Regions from separate parts of the Paenibacillus sabinae T27 genome, predicted to be linked through region 1. Evidence: riboswitches for the same ligand, from Rfam matches in the RefSeq annotation. Region 1 holds a riboswitch; each other region holds the start of a gene.
The links. A riboswitch is a leader RNA that binds a small molecule or an ion and turns the genes downstream of it on or off. The one in region 1 is predicted to bind cyclic di-GMP.
Positions count from the first base shown of each region.

Region 2: it holds a riboswitch for cyclic di-GMP, as region 1 does, so the genes downstream of both, PSAB_RS17220 (ASCH domain-containing protein) here and PSAB_RS24440 (S-layer homology domain-containing protein) in region 1, are expected to answer to the same signal.
Region 3: it holds a riboswitch for cyclic di-GMP, as region 1 does, so the genes downstream of both, PSAB_RS03040 (transglutaminase-like domain-containing protein) here and PSAB_RS24440 (S-layer homology domain-containing protein) in region 1, are expected to answer to the same signal.
Region 4: it holds a riboswitch for cyclic di-GMP, as region 1 does, so the genes downstream of both, PSAB_RS21395 (stalk domain-containing protein) here and PSAB_RS24440 (S-layer homology domain-containing protein) in region 1, are expected to answer to the same signal.

Region 1 is NZ_CP004078.1:991,209-994,695, reverse strand. It holds gene PSAB_RS04505 (3'-5' exonuclease) at 1-333, shown strand, start outside; gene PSAB_RS04500 (MerR family transcriptional regulator) at 489-1,241, shown strand; cyclic di-GMP riboswitch class I at 1,482-1,572, shown strand; gene PSAB_RS24440 (S-layer homology domain-containing protein) at 1,633-3,487, shown strand, end outside.
Region 2 is NZ_CP004078.1:3,721,644-3,725,130, forward strand. It holds gene PSAB_RS17210 (hypothetical protein) at 1-456, opposite strand, end outside; gene PSAB_RS17215 (NucA/NucB deoxyribonuclease domain-containing protein) at 633-1,037, shown strand; gene PSAB_RS17220 (ASCH domain-containing protein) at 1,040-1,489, opposite strand; cyclic di-GMP riboswitch class I at 1,730-1,816, opposite strand; gene PSAB_RS24660 (Ig-like domain-containing protein) at 2,099-2,803, opposite strand; gene PSAB_RS17230 (protein-glutamine gamma-glutamyltransferase) at 2,858-3,487, opposite strand, start outside.
Region 3 is NZ_CP004078.1:655,782-659,268, reverse strand. It holds rRNA gene PSAB_RS03045 (16S ribosomal RNA) at 1-439, opposite strand, end outside; gene PSAB_RS03040 (transglutaminase-like domain-containing protein) at 748-1,557, opposite strand; cyclic di-GMP riboswitch class I at 1,571-1,651, opposite strand; cyclic di-GMP riboswitch class I at 1,724-1,804, opposite strand; gene PSAB_RS03035 (class D sortase) at 1,910-2,569, opposite strand; gene PSAB_RS03030 (GtrA family protein) at 2,582-3,052, opposite strand; gene PSAB_RS03025 (glycosyltransferase family 2 protein) at 3,045-3,487, opposite strand, start outside.
Region 4 is NZ_CP004078.1:4,634,593-4,638,079, reverse strand. It holds gene PSAB_RS21405 (pyridoxal phosphate-dependent aminotransferase) at 1-261, opposite strand, end outside; gene PSAB_RS21400 (radical SAM protein) at 285-1,184, opposite strand; cyclic di-GMP riboswitch class I at 1,375-1,467, shown strand; gene PSAB_RS21395 (stalk domain-containing protein) at 1,558-3,408, shown strand.

The DNA of each region.
Region 1 (3,487 bases):
CGGGCGCTGGGCGACGCGCGCATGACAGCCGATATTTTTCGTGGGATTTACGGCGAGCTGGACCTGGATCAGGTGAAATACTACAAAGACACCTTCTCCAACGCCCGTGAGCGCAAGACGGTCAAGATCGCGATCAAAGCAATTCTGGCGCAAAAGATCATCCCCACCTGGGAGCTAGTTGAGGAGCATTATTTTACAGGTAAAATTCCGCTGGACGACCCGCGCAAGGCTGAGGAGCTTCAGCGATTCTTTGCCGCGGAGCTTGAGAAAGCCACCTCCCGTTCCGCAATCTCTCCTTCCCCGTCTCCGGCCAACCGGCTGAGTCAAAGCTAAAGAATAGCCGCCCTTCCTTTTCGGCAGAGCCCATGCTTCGGCACCCTCGAAAAAGCACCCATCGGTGCTTTTTTTATGCTGAAAAAAGGTTTGACATTAACGCAGCGTAAAGGTGTACATTGAGCTTGTGAGGAGGTGCCATCACGGAATACACAGTGCAAAAACTCGCGAAACTTGCGGGAATCAGCGCGCGTACGCTGCGTTATTACGATGAATTCGGGATTTTGAAACCGGCCCGGATCAACTCCTCCGGATACCGCATCTATGGCCGGCCCGAGGTCGATCTGCTGCAGCAGATTTTATTTTACCGCGAGCTGGGTCTAAGTCTGGAGAACATTAAGGCTATCGTAACCTCGCCCTCGTTCGACGGGACGAAAGCGCTGAGGACACATCATGGCAGGCTGCTGGCCAAAAGAGAACAACTCGACCGGCTGATCTCAAATGTGGAGAAGACACTGGCCGAAAGGGAAGGAAGGATTACAATGAGCGACACCGAGAAATTTGAAGGCTTTAAACAAAAAATGATTGAAGACAACGAGCAGGCCTACGGCAAGGAAGCGCGCGGGAAGTACGGCGACGAAGCCGTCAACCGGTCCAATAAACAGCTGATGAACATGACCGAGGAGCAGTATTCGGCCGTTCAAAAAATAGAAGAGGACATGTTCGCTTCGCTGGCGGAAGGCATGAAGACTGGTGACTCCGCCGGCGAAGCCGCGCAGCGAGCCGCCGATCTCCATCGGCAATGGCTCACATTCTTCTGGGGCAGCTACTCCCCGGAGGCCCATGCGGGGGTCGCGCAGATGTACGTGGACGACGAACGCTTTACCGCTTACTATGACAAGCGCGGAGCGGGGCTTGCCCGCTTCCTTAGAGACGCCGTACACGCCTACACGGCCAAATCGAACTAAAGCGTTTATCGAGTTTCACTAGGCTAAGCCAGGGCAAAATGCTTTTTGCCTTGGCTTTTTTTATCTGCATATTCATTTACCGCGTCGCACCAGTCCCCCCATTACGGCAGTTCTTCTTCGGTCAGGCAGGCCCAAAAATTTAGATCGAATAAATGGGACTTTTGTTGTATGATGGGTGGGATTGTATAATTATTCCTGGGCAATTAAGCCCTGGTAGGTTGGTCTTAAGTCAATCTGTAGAATAAGAAACGGCAAATCCGTACGAAAGTCGGAGACGCAAAGCCACGGGTCTAAGCAAGGTCACTCCTTGTATGACAGCCGGGTTGCCTATATCTCTTCATGGGTTGGCTTATTTTTGTTGCCATTAATTAAGTTATGAAAGGGAGATTGTATGTTGGGAAGGTTATTAGGTAGAGTCGCATTTATCATTATGTTTTTTGCAGTGCAAGTCTTATCTTTCTCAGGGCCCTCGTATGCAGAAAACCAAACTTCATTAAATGACATTAGCCGTCATTGGGCCGAGGAAGAAATAAAAGTATGGATTGGCAATGGATTGATCTCGGGCTACGCCGATCGAACCTTTCAACCCGATAAAGTCATTACCCGAGCGGAATTCATATCGCTGGCGAACAAAGCGTTTGGTTTTTCCCATAAGGCTGACCAGACTTTTAAAGATGTCCCGCAGGGAAAATGGTTTTACAACGATGTATCCAAAGCGAAATTTACCGGCTACATCTCGGGGTTCGGAGACGGCACCTTCAGGCCTGATCAACCGATAACGAGAGAAGAGTCTGCCAAAATCATTTACCAGCTTATGCAGTTGGAAGAGGGGACAATAACGAGAGATACTGAAGCCTTTCAGGATGAACAGCAAATGTCTGCCTGGAGTAAACCATACATAAAAGTGGTTGCTTCCAAGGGTTATCTGAAGGGATATCCGGATAAAAGCTTCCGTCCTCAGAAACCCATCACAAGAGCTGAAGCTGTAGTGGTGCTAGATCAAGCTGTAGGTCAATTGATACACCAGCCTGGAACCTATGATCTGAAAAATACGGTTGGCGGGAACTTGACGATCAACAGCGGCGGCGTCACCCTAAAGAATGCTGTCATTAAAGGCGACCTCATTCTGGCAGCGGGAATCGGCGAGGGCGAGGTGCTGCTTGATCACGTAACCGTTGAAGGAAGAACCATTGTGAACGGCGGCGGGGAACACAGTATCGTCATTCAAGACTCTTCGATGAACCAGGTAGTGGTTCAAAAGGATCTCGGACGAGTCAGACTTTTTACGAAGGGCGATACAAGCATCAGCAGCACTGTCGTCAAATCGGGAGCAAAGCTGGAAGAAGAACAGGGAAACGAAGCCTTTAAATCGGTTTCCGTTGAAAGTACGTCAGTAAATGATCTCGTACAATTTGAGGGCACTTTTGCAAAAGTCGCAGTAAAAACGACGGTAACGATCGAAATTTACGATCAATCCACCATAGCTCTGCTTGAAACTTACACAGGTTCAGAAGGGGCTGCTATCAAGCTGCAGGACAATGCCGTATTGAAGGAGATCATTCTGCAGGCAGCCGCGAAGATCACAGGAGAAGGAACCATCCTTAAAGCTGAGATTAATGCGGAAGGTGTTAGCTTCGAGCAAATTATAAAGGAGTACATTCTCTCGGAGACGGTGAAGGTCGTGGTAATTGGCGGGAAGGAAGTTGGAAGCAGCAGTCCGGTTCCAACGGTTCCTTCGCCAGGAGAAGTGAGTAATCCTACGGGACCCGTATCTCCCGCACCCACGCCCGCACCCGCATCTCCCGCACCCGAATCTCCGGCACCCGGACAGCTGCCTGTAGAGCAGCCTGCCCCCGAACCGGGTAAGGTGCTGGATATAAAAGCCGCTTTTATTGTACAGGACAAGCTATACACCCTGTACCCGGCAACCTATGATTATTCGGCCGTAAAATGGAATGTTGCCAATTCGGTTACACAGGATACGTACCAGACCGAATATGACAAAACGGTACAAGACGTAGGGGTTTACAGCATCTCGGGCGGAGCGCTTCCTCCGGCATCGTATGACGTTACCAATCCGAACTCGTCTCAGCATTTTTCAGGAGTTATGTTATCCAGCGTTACGGTTAACGACAGCGTGTATGCTAAAGTTTATTATAGCGGCACCGAGACCATCTCTTATCAAATCAATGACAGCTATACCGTCCATGATCTTGACAACCAGATGCCGGCACAAGCGGTTCCGC
Region 2 (3,487 bases), 2.5 Mb from region 1:
CAGCATGACAATATCGGCATTTTTGTTCATTTGATTGAACTGCTCAGCGGTTACGTCGGGTGAATCGGCGCTTTGCGAGGCTTCTTTCTTGATTTCATAGGCTTTTTGAAAAGAGTCCTTGGCTTCGTTCAGCAGCTTCTCCACGTTATCCGGAAGTCCGGGTGCAACCTCGACGTCATCCGCCTTATCCGACAAATCAGAGGCCGTATCCTGAAACTTCTCAATCGCCTTCTCCAGCTCGTCCGCCGTCAGACTGCCTCCTGAATATGAAGCCAGCGCTTCATTGAAGTCATTCAGAGATGTTTTTGCGGTTTGATCAAGCGAAGAGATCTCATTATAAAATTCCTGAACGCTCTCCTGCACATCCTCATGGGACAATGCAGCCGGCTCTTTTCCGCCGCAGGCGCTGAGCAGCACAAGGGCAATTGCTGCGCCTGCCAGTAAGGCTTTTCTCATTTCTACTATCCCTCCTTTTAAAAGGATAGAGAAGATTGCGGGAATGCGCAACTAAAAAAAATGGGAAATGCTATGTAAACAAATCCTTAAAATGAATTATAATTAAATTCTACGATTTACATAAGAAAAGGAGTAGAACATTGCGTAAACAAAATCGGATCACAGCTCTTCTTGCCATGCTTCTGCTGCTTTTGCTGCTGTCGTATCTTGCCGAAAGAAACGGGTGGGATTTCAGGAACGCTCCTTCTTCCGATAAGGAAGTGGTACAGCTGATTTTTCCATCAGACGAGTATCCGGAAACGGCAAAGCATATTGAAAAAGCGATCGAGAGAGGCGAGTCCAGCGTATGCACGATCAACCGTGAAGGAGCTGAAGAGAACCGCCGGGAGTCGCTGAAGGGAATTCCCACCAAAAAACATTATGATCGCGATGAATGGCCCATGGCCATGTGCGAGGAAGGCGGAACGGGAGCGGACATCGCATACATATCCCCAGCCGATAACCGTGGTGCAGGCAGCTGGGTCGGCAATCAGCTGGAGAAATTGAAGGATGGGACCAGAGTAGAATTTATCTTTCGATGAACTCACAAAAAATCATGTGTCTCCTCCCAATTCCAGAGCCCCTGCATCCCTTTGGCCGGAATCGGCTTCGGCAGCCGCCGGACATCCGCAAGCTCCCAGGCGAATCGGCCTAATTCAAACAATCCGAATGCTTTTTCAAGGTCGCCGATGACGATGGATTGCGATGGGCTTTCAAGCATTGCCGTTTCACCGTAAGACTCGGTGACCTCAAGACAATCGGCCAGCCTGCATACCGCCACCACGCTCCCTGTCGGCAAGGTATCCGCTGTGTATCCGTGTTTTGCTAGTATACTGCGGAATGGTTCTTTCTGGCAGATGGCCTTATCCACCTTTTTCCCGGCATGAATGGCGATGGCATCCCGGTGCTGTGTAGCCCAGCTTCTCGTTTCGAATTTTTTCTCTCCAAGTGCAATCAGGGTCGCCCAAGGCTGCCATATCGTGATACACCGCAAGACTAACCGCTCCTCTGTACTTCGCTGACTCAAGAAAAAAGCACCTAAAATAGGTGCCTCTTCTGCTTAAGCATTCAGTTTGCTTCTATGATACCCGATCTTGCTACAGATCTTCGATCTCACGCTCTCGCACATACAATCTTCAAGTAGAGTTTCGTTAAACCCCAACCAAAAAGAATGCCAATACTTTCCCATGCTTCTCCTCCTTCATTTCACATAAATCTACGGGAGGTGCGATTATTCGGGAGCTGGCTGACATACGGATTTCTCCACTTAGTCCCTTTAGCTTTGCGTCACTGATTTTCATCAGCTTTGCCTTTTTCGTACGATTTATGTGACTATGTATACAGGAACATTTTAGCATAGACAAAATAAAGAAGACAACGGTCTTAAGTAATAATGCCTATTACATGCTTGGGAAAATGAACAGTGCCTGGGTATTGCGTCCGGGACATCCCACAGTACAGAACTAAATTATAAAATCCCCTCCGGTCTACAGTGTTGATTCATGCTGTCATGAACTCTTTTTTCACTGTCTGCCAAGAGGGGATCATACTGATTTTCAACCGTCAAACTGCCTGTCTCGATATTCGGGCTATTGACCTTTTACTACGGAGCCACGGTGGGGACGTTAACATCATCAATGTTGATATGGCCCCAGCTGCCGGTGGCGTTATCGACAATCTTGATGTAGCACTCCGTACCGATGTAATCTGAGGCATCCCAATAAATTCGGGTATACGATTCCTGGTCGAGTCCGGTTGCTTTGAACAACTCCTTACCGTCAGAGGCGCGAACGAGCGCAACATAGAGATCATAATAATTGTTGCCCCCTCCGACCAGTAAATTGATCTGTCCGTTGCCGCCGAGAACGAATTGCTCAGATCGCATAGCCCCGGTCTGACTGTCGTTACCGCTTTGGGCCCCCCACAGATGCTTGGCGCCATTCTGGTTGAACGGGCCGCCCCAGCCCCAGTCGTTGGCCGTCGTCACATCTTGGGCGGTGAAGGCGTCGCCGGACAGAATCGTCCAACCGTTCAATCCGTCTTCAAAATCGTGATTGGCGAGTTCCCCATGCGCCGGTTCCGCCGTGACCGTTACGGCAGTCGTCGCGGTGAAGCCGCCGATACGCGTCTTCGCGGTGATCGTGGCCGTGCCGACCGATTTCGCCGAAATGTTGCCGTTCACCACTGTCGCCACTGCCGGGTTGCTCGATGTCCAGATGACATCCTTGTTCGTTGCATTCGCCGGCGTTACGGTCGCCAGCAACAGCTGGCTGTCGCCCTGAATAATCGTCTTGCTCGGGTTGACTATGCACTACCTGAAACAGGCTAAATCCATAATTTGACCTATAAATAACTTTCTTAGCTACATTCTGTAATTATGCGAACCGATTTTTATGACAACTGTATAGCCTGTATAACGGCCTGCCGCTGACGGAAGGCTTCTTCCCGCGGATAATCTCCGCAAATACTCAAAGTCCGGGCTAAACGTCTTATCCAGAAGATAAGCAGATGTTCTGCTTCCAGGCACTCTCTTTCTGTTCAGAACGGTAATCATTCCCTCGGTGGTGGTAATACCGATTCCATGCCCGTAATACATTCCTTTGTCCAGTACGATAACGTTCTCGCCCTGCCATTCCGGCTTGTTCGGGTCATGGTCGGGATTCTTGAAATACTGCACATCACCGGGATAGGCTTCCTCCCTGTTATTGATCGCAGTTAACTGTAAATCTCTGTCATACTGCCAATCATAGAGCAGCAGGTTTCTAAAGTACGAATTAAATACCTCTTCACCCAGCGCATCAAGGACTCCCTTATATAAAACAACCACCACGGCTGTTGCGCACTCAAAGGCATACATACGGCCGTTCCGGAAAATATCATTGATCGCGTCGGACGGTAAGACCCCGTTATTTAAGAGGAGTCCTCCTTTATTGGTACGGGACCAAAAGTAACGATTGCCCCTGGTGTTCTCAAACCGGACAAAGGTCACTCC
Region 3 (3,487 bases), 340 kb from region 1:
ACGATCCGAAAACCTTCATCACTCACGCGGCGTTGCTCCGTCAGGCTTTCGCCCATTGCGGAAGATTCCCTACTGCTGCCTCCCGTAGGAGTCTGGGCCGTGTCTCAGTCCCAGTGTGGCCGTTCACCCTCTCAGGTCGGCTACGCATCGTCGCCTTGGTGAGCCGTTACCCCACCAACTAGCTAATGCGCCGCAGGCCCATCCCCTGGTGACAGATTGCTCCGCCTTTCCGCCTTCCGGTATGCACCAGAAGGTCTTATCCGGTATTAGCTACCGTTTCCGGTAGTTATCCCAGTCCAAGGGGCAGGTTGCCTACGTGTTACTCACCCGTCCGCCGCTAAGTTAATCAGGAGCAAGCTCCATCATAACTCCGCTCGACTTGCATGTATTAGGCACGCCGCCAGCGTTCGTCCTGAGCCAGGATCAAACTCTCCAAAAAGGTAGAGCCGATAGCTCAATCAAACAAACTGACGAGAATTTCTTCTCATTTAATACTCACTCGTTGTTCAGTTTTCAAAGATCAAACTTCTTTGCCGCCGTTCAACTTTTCGTTAGCAGCAACTTTTATAATATATCATGTACTCTTCAGAAACGCAAGCTTTTTTTAAAAAGTTTTTTTCAAGTTATCTTTAAACGCTTGTGCCTCCCAAGAGCGACTCACCTATAATACCTCTTCTCATTGAATATGGCAACCCCGAAATCACAAAAAAAAACAATCCACTTATTGGTTAAGCGGATTGTTTGTGCTTAGTAATACTTCACGGCCGTATATTTACTTGCGCTTTTAATCAGGGGAGCCGTCTTGCCGCTCTTGCCCAAGCCCGCATCAACTGTTGTATCGATAGTGACCCACTTGCCTCCGATGAGGACTTCGTTCCAGGCATGGTACTCAGCTACATAGCTGCTATTGCCCATGACCAGCTTGGCCGGTACATCCACACTCCGAAGCATGGCGGCGAAAAGGGAGGCGTAGTCATAGCAAATTCCTTTTTTGGAGGCAAGCGTATTGTCGATACTCGGCACATAATCATTGGCTACATTAGCGGCCAAAGCGTAATCATATTTAATATTGGAGACGATATAGTTGTAGATGGCGGTTACCTTTTCTTTGTCCGTGGCAGCGTTCTGAGTCAATTGTTTCGCTTTTTGTACCGCTTTGTCCGAGGGACTCCAATTCACATTCTGCACGGAGCTCAAATATACAGCGTTGGGGTCGCTTAGCGAGAGGTCGACCGAGTCGGAATACACCACTTTATATTTATTGCCGCTGGTGTTCTCAAGGATGGAGATGCGATAGGTACCGTTGCCTTGTTGAAGAGGGAAAGATTCATTAGGCTCCGATGCGAACAGGTTGTAGGTATAGCTGCTGCCGTTCTTGGTGATCATCAGTTTGGTGCGCTTGTTCTGCGGAACGTTATATTGAATGCCGACAACACCTTGGCTTAACTCCGAAGCATCCAGCCATTCGGACCCGCTGCTCGCAGCGGCTGCCGGAGTCGCTTCGGCGGAGGCGGCGACGATTAATAAAGCGAGGATCACCGCATACAACTTCTTCATGGATAAAACTCCTTTCGGTAGCTGGCTGCCATCCTGGCGGGAAGGCCCTGTAGCTTTGCGTCCCTGCCTTTCGGCAGGTTTGCCTTTGTCACACAAGCTTTATCTTTATTATTTTTGGAATAAATACCATAATTTATATTAAAACTCAAACAAAAAAGCCTCTTCATTCGGCAGCTGGCTGCCATCCTGACGGGAAGGCCCTGTAGCTTTGCGTCCCTACCTTTCGGGAGGTTTGCCATTTATCGTGTTTAGCTTTTCTACATATATTTTACCATATCAATATCAAATAACAATAGAATAATAGGAAGATATACCTGCTCCATCCGCCTCTTTTAACATTTTTCCGCTACAGTCACGGAAGTTTTGCGTGGACAATAAGCCGATGGGTCGGGTTGATCAGCGGATCGCAGGTAATCAGCGTCAAGATCCGGTCTTTTTTATTGCCCTCCAGCACGGAAATGTCTGTCGGATCAACGATCTGAATATCATAAACGATATAATTATAGACTTTCCCTCTGGTCTTAACGGTGATCGTATCTCCGATCTTCACTTCGTTCAGACGGTTAAACAGTCTGCCTTTGGTATGAGCGCGGTGAGCAGCAATGGCCGCATTGCCTACTTCTCCGAGCGGAGCGGTCTCGGTCAGATGCACGGCTGAATGCCTCATATTCGCTTTGGTGGCTCCTTCAAGCACGGGAAGCTTGGCATCAATCGTATCGATCTCAATCAGTCCGATCGCTTGCTCGCCGGCGTCCGAAGCCCCATTATTATCCGCAGATTCAGATTCTTCGCCCAATACCGATTCATCCGCAAGCAGCTGCGTCACTTTGGCGTATTTGAGCCGCAAGTCGGGATCGACAGAGGTCTGAGCCGTATTCGTTCCTTGTTCAAAGTTCCGTTCCGCTTCCTCCAGCAGCTTCTGCTGCTGCCAGTCTTCGAACCATTCGCTGGCCTTCGGATACAGGAGCAGCAGAACGCCCGCAATAATAATGATATAGGACAGCTTGCGCAAGTTATCTCACCTCTAACGTTGGTCCGCATCCCCTCCGGAGACCGCCTCGCCCGAAACGGACAGGGGCTGCTTCGGGTTCACGAACACCCATTTTCTGCTGCCGACAAAATTGATGATGACCGTAACAAAGGTAACCAGTACCTTCGATACCAGCTCCTTCAGTCCCAGCCGGTCGATTAGCAAGCTCATCAGCAGCAAAGATATACCCAGCACAACCAAATTCAAAACAATAAACCTCATCAGCTGCTTATAATCGAACCCGTCCTCTTTGGACCGCTTCCGGTCCTTGAACGTTATATTGCTGTTTAAAATAAAGCTGTTGGCCGTTCCCGCCCCATAAGAGATGATCTGGCCCACGACATAGTACAGTCCGAGCGAATTCAGCAGCGCGAACACGGCCATATCGACGAGCGTATTCAGCAGACCGACAATATTAAATTTAACGAACTGGATGATTTCGCCGCGCATATTTTTGTTATTCATGAGGCACGCCCTTCCGCGTAAGTCCAGCTTCCTCGCGAAGGAGCTCAGCTTCCTCTTCTTTCAGGCTGGTATAGCCCACGGTCCGGCGGACAATATACAGCGGCCGATCCTTCGATTCGTCGTAAATCCGGCCGATGTATTCCCCGATTACCCCGAGAATCATAAGTACAATCCCGTTAAACAGCAGATTCACCCCTACAATGGAGGCCCAGCCGGGCACGGTGCGGGAGGTGAACCATTTTTGCATCAAGACGAAGAACAGAAAGATAAAACTGGAAAAAGAGAGCGAAAATCCGAGATAAGATGCGATTTTGAGCGGTTTGTGCGAAAAGGACGTGATGCCGTCGAGCGCAAACCGGATCATTTTTTTGAGAGGATACTTCGTTTCCCCGGCAAAACGCTCTTCGCGAACGTACTCCACCATCGTCTGACGGA
Region 4 (3,487 bases), 1.6 Mb from region 1:
CGGATTGTAACTGACTTTATCAAAATTTTGAAAATGCGCGCTTACCGCTTCACGTAGAGGAAGAATACCGGAATTGGGTGTGTAATGCGTATGGCCGCGATCCATGGCTTTTTTGGCGGCGTCAATAATATGCTCTGGAGTATCAAATTCAGGTTCGCCTATTACAAAACTAATTACATTGTCTAATCCTTGGGCCATATCATACATTTTTCTGATTTTAGCCGGTTCGATGCTTGCGATCTTTGATGATAATTCTTTCATTCCTGATCTCCTTCCTCCACCCATTATCTGGGGATTGAAACCGCTCCTTCCACACCTTTTTGCAGGTGACCGTCTAAATATTCGACCCCAATGGAGTTTAAGCCTTCTTTTAGTGCCGCAATCATTTCATCTTTCTTGTCTGGGAGCATACCGCGAACGGGTATTACATTGGAGGTATGGAGACCGAAGAAAAAGGTATGGTCCAGGTTCAGTCCGCTTAACATTTCGATTTCCTCTTCAATATTTTGGCGCAAGGTATTTTCTATAAAAAGCCCTTCTTCTACTTCTTCATCCAGCGGGCTGCCGGGATCCACATGTAAAGTGGCAATAAAGATCAGCTTTGGCTTAACTTCATTTAGCAGTTTGCTGTTTGCTTTTGCATTTTCCCGTGTTTTTTCGCTGCCGGCTCCTCCGATGATAATATTTACACTAAAGTCCATTCCAGCTTCGGTTAAACGCTTTAACTGTACTTTGGCTTCATCCACCGTAAATCCTTTATTAAAATGTTCCACTACCTCGGGCATACCGGATTCCAGGCCGATATTGAGGTCGTTAATCTTTAAGGCTCTTAATTCTTTAAGCTCTTCATCGGTTTTATTTTTAATGTTATTAACGGAGGCATACATCGCTATAGTCTGAACTTGAGGCAGAATTTCATTGATTTTAACCGCAATGGATTTAAGCCGGTCTGCACTCAGGGCAAAAGGGTCGGCATTGACTAAAAATATACGGTTTACTTCAGGATACATTCGTTTGGCTTCCCATAAATCATGCTCAATTTGTTCCAGCGTTTCGACATGAAAAGGCACATCGCTATACATGGTACAGAAGCTGCACTCATTATGGCTGCATCCGACAGTGACTTGCAGTAATAGCGAATTCGCTTCAAAAGGCGGACGGTAAACGGGGCCGGTATACTTCATTTTCTCTTCTCCTTTGTACATAGCACTGATTTCTATAAGTTTACAATTATACGGCTATCTGAGGTAGTACGTACTTTAAAGTGCGTATCTCAAGTGAGTGACAAACAAAATATTAATTGGTAAATTTTAAATCTGGATTTATACTGAAAAAAGAAGTGCAAAAGAACTATAAGAAATCACGAAACAAGTGATTGACCAAAGGCAAACTCGTTCGAAAGGCGGGGGCGCAAAGCCACGGGTCTTCCGTTATAGTAAGCTATAACCAGACAGCCGGGTTGCTCAGAGGCTTGTTTTTTTGCGTGTTCTTACAGCAGAAGAAAGGAATGGTTCAACGAAAATGAGACGAATCTTTTGGAGTGTGCTTGTGGTCTGGATGCTCGTTGCATTAACCGAAATGGAAACAAGGGGGATGGCTGCGAGCGCAGCAGCAGGGCAGAACTACACATGGAAAGACGAGGTGACGAAGTTCAAAGTCGGACCGGTTGATTTTCAAGATCTCAAGGATGCTGATATCGCTGGCCGCTACTTAACCTGGACTATAATTCAAGATCACTATGATTCGATTTATGTTTTAAATTTGGATAACGGAAAGACGGAAAGATTGACTACCGATAAGACCCACAAATATAACCCGGTTCTAGCGGATACCATTCAAGGCCCAATGGTTCTTTGGATTCAGAGTAATGAACTCCATGGAAGTGATATATGGGGATACAATTTGAAAAGTAAGGAAAAAAAGAAACTGGTTGACGGCGGGTCATCCTCGCTAACGGAGCCCGTTGGAAATGGCAATTATCTGGCATGGGTTGATCATTACAAAGTCCAAGTTCTTAATTTGGCAAGCGGTGAGTCGGAGGAGATCGAGGAAGGGAGTAATCCTCAGCTGGGTAAGGGCCGGCTTATCTATCTGTACCGATCCGATGAAATTAGAGCCTATGATTTGGGTTCAAAGAGTGAAGATCATTTTTACGGAGCCAGCTTTCCGCATGATTATTCGTTCAATGGCAAATACATTGTGCTTAAGACCAAGCTTAGGGAAAATCAGGGTTATGTTGAGCTGAACGCAACCACTCCGTCTGAGAAGGGAATCGTGCTGCAAAAAGATTCTCCTTACAAATTGTCAAAAGTATTCACAGGGTTGTCCTATGGCATTTGGGTTGAAAAAGGAGAGGGAGATCAAGCAAAGGTAACAGGTGTAGACCTTTTGCATAAGGAGTCTTTTTCGATACCGCTGGAAGCGACATACAATCATGTACTCGGACTCTCCGGCGATACGCTGATTTATTTAAATAAAGGCGGTTTTATCGTCAAAAGAACCATCATTCCTCCGAGTACCCGTGCAGACCGGAATGCAGAACCGATTCATGTCGTTATGGATGGGGTAGAGGTTCCCCTGCGTACGGCCCCGATTTCGCTTAACAATAGCACCTATGTCGAGTTTCGTTCCCTGTTCGAGCGGATGGGGTTCGGCATTAAATGGGATAACAAAACGCGCCAGATCACGGGCACCAAGGGAAGCCTGGTAATTAAACTGACTATTGACAAGAAAGAAATGGTTGTTAATGGAAAAGTTATCAAAACCGATTCTGCGCCGGTTACTCGGGGCGGTACAACCTATGTCCCTCTTAGGCTTATTGGTGAAGCGGCTGACCGTAAAATTAGCTGGAATAGAGCAAAGCAGACGGTGTACATCAGCCTGAAAGATACAAAGGATACCCTGTATAACGAAGACGGCAGCATGCGGTATCATGGCGGGCTGGTAGACGGTATCCGTGAGGGGTATGGAACGCAATACAACGAAAACGGACGTGTTTTCTATGAAGGGGAATGGAAGAACGATAAAATGGATGGCGAAGGGAAAATGTACTATCTTTTCGCTGACGAACTGTACTTCGAAGGAACGATGAGAAATGGCAAGCAGGTGGAGGGCATCGAATATTATCCCGGCGGAGGACTTCGGTATAAAGGTTCTTACAACGAATCGGGCTTGCATTGGGAGGGGCTAGAGGTGGTTCTGAATCGAAGTACTGGTGAATATCTCGTCGTAGAAATAAGCCAGGGAGGTCGAGAAGGAAAGGCAATCTGGTATTACGCCAATGATGAGGTTAAAATTGAGGGGGATTTTGCGGACGACCGGTTTATCAACGGCACCCTCTATGATCCCGAGGGGAATATGCTGTATCAAGGCGGATTTGACGAATGGGGTGAACCTTTAAAGAATTAAACAATAATAGCAGTCCCGATGAAGTTGTCTGGATCGGGACAACTGCTAAACTTAAAATTATCTCTCTGAGCCAACCCTT